DNA from 2 places in the Vescimonas sanitatis genome. Region 1 is predicted to be linked to the other one. Evidence: predicted binding sites of a transcription regulator. Region 1 holds the regulator's gene; the other holds the start of a gene.
The links. The regulator CtsR, encoded in region 1, represses protease genes until heat stress. The targets are predictions, from matches to a motif close to AAGGTCAANNAAGGTCAAAT.
Positions count from the first base shown of each region.

Region 2: ACOMDU_RS08175 (ClbS/DfsB family four-helix bundle protein) is a predicted target of CtsR. The motif match lies at 1,189-1,208, and genes of this name have one in related genera.

Region 1 covers NZ_JBMGPW010000008.1:188,652-190,850, forward strand. Annotated here, with positions in the region: gene ACOMDU_RS10710 (CvpA family protein) at 1-803, opposite strand, end outside; gene ACOMDU_RS10715 (CtsR family transcriptional regulator) at 1,075-1,524, shown strand; gene ACOMDU_RS10720 (UvrB/UvrC motif-containing protein) at 1,549-1,998, shown strand; gene ACOMDU_RS10725 (ATP-dependent Clp protease ATP-binding subunit) at 2,047-2,199, shown strand, end outside.
Region 2 covers NZ_JBMGPW010000006.1:18,477-20,675, forward strand. Annotated here, with positions in the region: gene ACOMDU_RS08170 (helix-turn-helix domain-containing protein) at 1-193, shown strand, start outside; gene ACOMDU_RS08175 (ClbS/DfsB family four-helix bundle protein) at 508-1,026, opposite strand; gene ACOMDU_RS08180 (ABC transporter substrate-binding protein) at 1,308-2,199, shown strand, end outside.

The DNA of each region.
Region 1 (2,199 bases):
AAGGCCGGCTCGTCGAACATATAGGTGGGGTAGTGGAAGCGCAGATGGCGGTACAGGTTGCGGCTGAAGTGCTCGGCGGTGGTGTAGTGGATGCCCTCGTCCAGACGGATGACCTCCACGTTCTGAGTCACCATGTCGATAAGCAGATAGGCGGGCAGGCCGTCGGCGCGGTTGTTCAGCCATTTGATGATATCGCCGTAGCGCAGGGGCGTGACGCGGACAGGGCGGCCCTGGTAGTTGATCTGGGTGTAGTCGTCGGCCACCTCGAACTGGGAGACCATGTCCGCCAGCTCACCCAATTTGCGGTTGCCCAGCTTTGTGGCGGAGTTGGCATCCAGCATGGGGATCTGGTCATAGCTGATCTCCTCCACCTCCGCGGCAAAGTCGCCGTCGGTAACGGTCAGCAGGTCGCGGTAGTCCCCGGCGCGGAACAGCTGCCAGCCGATCACCGCGCCCACCAGTGCCGTGACGATCAGCGCGGCGGCCGCAATGAGTGGCACGGTGCACTGTTTTTTCAAAAAGGTGAAGTAGCCCTTGGCACCGGTGCCCTGAAAACCGGAGGTCAGTATGGCACAGCCGCCGTACACGGCGCACACCAGCAGTACGAAGATGTAGAAATCCTCACTTTTCAGACTGATGGGCGGCAGGACGATGTAGAAATACACGGCGGCGAACACCAATGTGACGGCGATGTTCAGCAGCGTGCGGCCCAGGGGCGTGCCCACGGCTTTGCGTTCCTTTTTCGGGCGGGGCTGGCGGCCGAAGCCCTGAAAGTTGGGGTCGTTCCAATTTGTATTCTTCATAGACGGTTCCTTTCTCTGTTGATATGCCTGTTGGTACTATTATAACCGATGTAGCTTCGTTTGTATAGCAACTTCAGGTTGCAAACGGCAAAATTGCCGCAGAGAGATGCATTTGGCTGTTCACAAATTGTTTACAATAAAAGTCAAAGAAAGTCAAATTACCATATTGACAAAGTAGGAAAGGCGGTGTAATATATGCTCAAGGTCAAAGAAAGGCAAAGTCAAATGAGCCGAGCTTGACCGAGAGATGCAAACGAAAGGCGGCGAGGATTTGGGTATTTCCGATATTATCGCTGGATTTATCCAGCAGGAGTTAGACCAGGCGGGCGGTGCGCTGGAGCTACAGCGAGCCGACCTGGCGCAGCGGTTCAACTGCGTGCCCAGCCAGATCAACTACGTGATGTCCACCCGGTTCTCGCCGGAGCATGGCTACATCGTGGAGTCCCGGCGGGGCGGCGGCGGCTACATCCGCATCACGCGGGTGCAGGTGGACCGCCAGACGCTGCTGATGCACGTTATCAACAGCATCGGCGACAGGCTGGACGCGGCCAGCGCACGGGCGATCGCCCAGAACCTGGTCCAGTCCGAGGCCATCAGCCGGGAGCTGGGACAGGCGTTGCTGTCCGCCACCGGCAGCCGGGCTCTGCAGAGTGCCTCTCCGGAGAGCCGGGATGCCCTGCGGGCTGACATATACAAGCAAGTTTTGATCCATTCCGTCTGATGACGGCGTAAGGAGGTTATGATTATGAAGTGTGATCGCTGTGGAAAGAACGAAGCGACGTTCCATTATAAGACCAATATCAACGGCAGAGTGACCGAGGCGCACCTCTGCCCCGACTGTGCCCGGGCCATGGGCTATGCCGGTTCCATGTCCGGCCGCATGAGCAGCTGGTTCGACGATGACTGGTTCGACCGTCCGTTCCGTATGCTGGAGCCGTTTTTCGGCGGCTTCGGCAGCCGGATGCTGACGGAGTTCCCTCAGCCGGTGGACGTGCTGGAGCAGGCGCAGAGCGCCGGCCCGGAGAGCAGCGCCGCCGAGGAGCTGCTGCCGAAGGACGAGGCTATGTCTCTGGCGCTGGAGCGTAGGCGCAACGCGCTGGAGACGCAGCTGCACAACGCGGTGGCGGAGGAGCGTTATGAGGACGCCGCCCGCCTGCGTGATGAGCTGAAGGCTCTGGGCGGCAAGGCGTCCTGACGCCGTTCCGCTATGTTAAAATAACAAATCGAAAGGAAGTGTTCCTTTATGTCTGAGAATAAATTTACCCCCCGTGCAGAGGAAGTTCTGCGTTTGAGCCAGGAGGCTGCCGAGGATCTGGGCCACGGCTATGTTGGCTCCGAGCATCTGCTGTTGGGCCTGATCCGTGAGGAGGAGGGCATCGCCCACCGCGTGCTCAGT
Region 2 (2,199 bases), on a different contig from region 1:
TGGAATCACCATATATCAATATATATTAAACCGCCGCATGGAGCACGCCTACGAACTGTTGTCTGCGCCCGACGCTCAGGTGAAAGACGTAGCAGGGTTGGTGGGGTACAGCAACATCAGCCATTTCAGCGACGCCTTCCGAAAAAAGTTTGGATGCACTCCGAGCGAATATAAGCGGAGCTTACCATTCTGAAACATTAAAGCAAAGGAATAGGTGTATTCTTTTATGGTTACTTGGATGAAAATTACAAAGATTGCAGCTTCCTTTGAAAAACAGGAATAGTATGCAGCGCGTTTTTGGGACGAGCTTGTCCAGTGGAAGCTATATCATTTGAAATGTGAGTTGCTCAGCAGCGACATACACATCGATGTTAGTGCTGGGCGGAGTCAACCATTCGCAGGACACACAAGCAGAACCTTGGCCGCTGAAAAAGCAGAGCGGCGGGACAGATAGAGTCTGTCCCGCCGCTCGTGTTTTAAGGGCATATTGGCTTGATGAACCGGAAGTTACAGTGCCGCCTTTTTCCATTTTCTGATCTTAGTTCTAAAAGTTCCGAAAGGAGCAACAGTATTAACGTGAATGAACTTGTAAACTTCCCATACAGCTGCTTTTGTAGCATCATCAGCCCATTTTCTCATATGCGGCTTAAATAATTCATCCGCACTGAGCGAATCAATCATTGCGCAGATAGACTTGACATTTTCGTTCAGTTCGGCTTTCAACTCTTGAAGAGACAAATGAGCGTAGGTATCCGTGAACCACTGATACAGCTCGCCAAGTTGATTCCATTTGAATTCGTCTGACGGCGTCTTTACTTGAAGTCCCCTTCTTTCATCTTTCTCCCATTTAAGAACCAATGTTGTCCAACCCACCTGATAGGCAAGGTTTTCTGCCGGGGTTCGGTCAACCTCATCAACCCTTTTATCTTTTAAGGCTTCTGGTATGCTGTCAAACTCCGAAATATACTTCTCAAATGTTTTATTGATTTCAGCTTTGAGTTCTTCTTTACTTTTGTATACTCGCAAAAAAACACCTCCATAACTTTCGGTTTGTCTATTGAGCAACGATTCTGATTATAGCATAGCTTTATGAATTATTCTATTACTGCACTGAGCATCATGGCGCTTTAGGGGAAAGACATGGCGTTTTCGGGGGGATTTTTCCTTTCGCCGACTGTATAATGGTAGACGGTTAGAAAAGGTTAACCCCACACGGTTAAAAGACTCAGCTGTTCTGTTATTTCGCTATGCGCGCCCGTTGGTTAGCTTGCTCTAACTAAAGATTTATTACTCAGGAGGTCATCAGAATGAAAAAATTCGCAATGCTCATGTTGTGCCTTGTGCTTGTGTTTGCTCTTGCAGCCTGTGCTGGAACGGATACCACGCCGCAGGGATCGGTTTCGGATACCGTCACGGTAACGGATATGAAGGGCGAGGTTGCCATCCCGGCAAATCCACAGCGCATCGTTGATGTAGCTGGCTTGACAGAGGAACTTCTTATTCTGGATATGAAGGTTATCGCCTCGGCTAATACCAGCATGTTCGATGGGGTGTCTGTCCCCAAACATCTGACAACGCTTTTTGCCGAAAGAGGTATTGAGGTTGTCGGCAATTACTCCGGGTCTTCTTCTACCGGAGACCTGAATCTCGAAAAGATTGCGGAGTTAAAGCCCGATCTGATCATTATGAATATTCGCCATGAGGAGGTTTATGAACAACTCGCAGCTATTGCTCCCACGGTCATGATCGACGATGACATAAGCTATGTTAACTGGCGTGGAAGATTTCAGCAGCTGGGACAGTGGTTTGATAAAGAAGCAGCCGTAGAAAAATGGCTTGCCGACTACGACGCCAAAGCTGCGGAGCTTGCGGCGAGAATCAGGGATATGATTGGGGACGAAACCTTTGCTGTATTGGAGGCCAATTCCGTTCATTTTGGTTCCTATTACATCTATCGCAGCGGCGGGCCGGGTGAGCTTGTCTACGATGAGCTGAAACTCACACCATCAGCCGGTGTACCGGAGAATGTCTGGGGTGAAGTGGTCGATGCGGAATACTTTTCCCTGATCGATGCAGATCACATCTTCTTTTTTAGCGACGACGGCAAAGCTGGAGACACGGGGAACCTTGCCGTGTGGAAGAATATGAAAGCGGTCAAAGCCGGCAACGTTTACTTTGGTATCAATGAGGATCAGTATA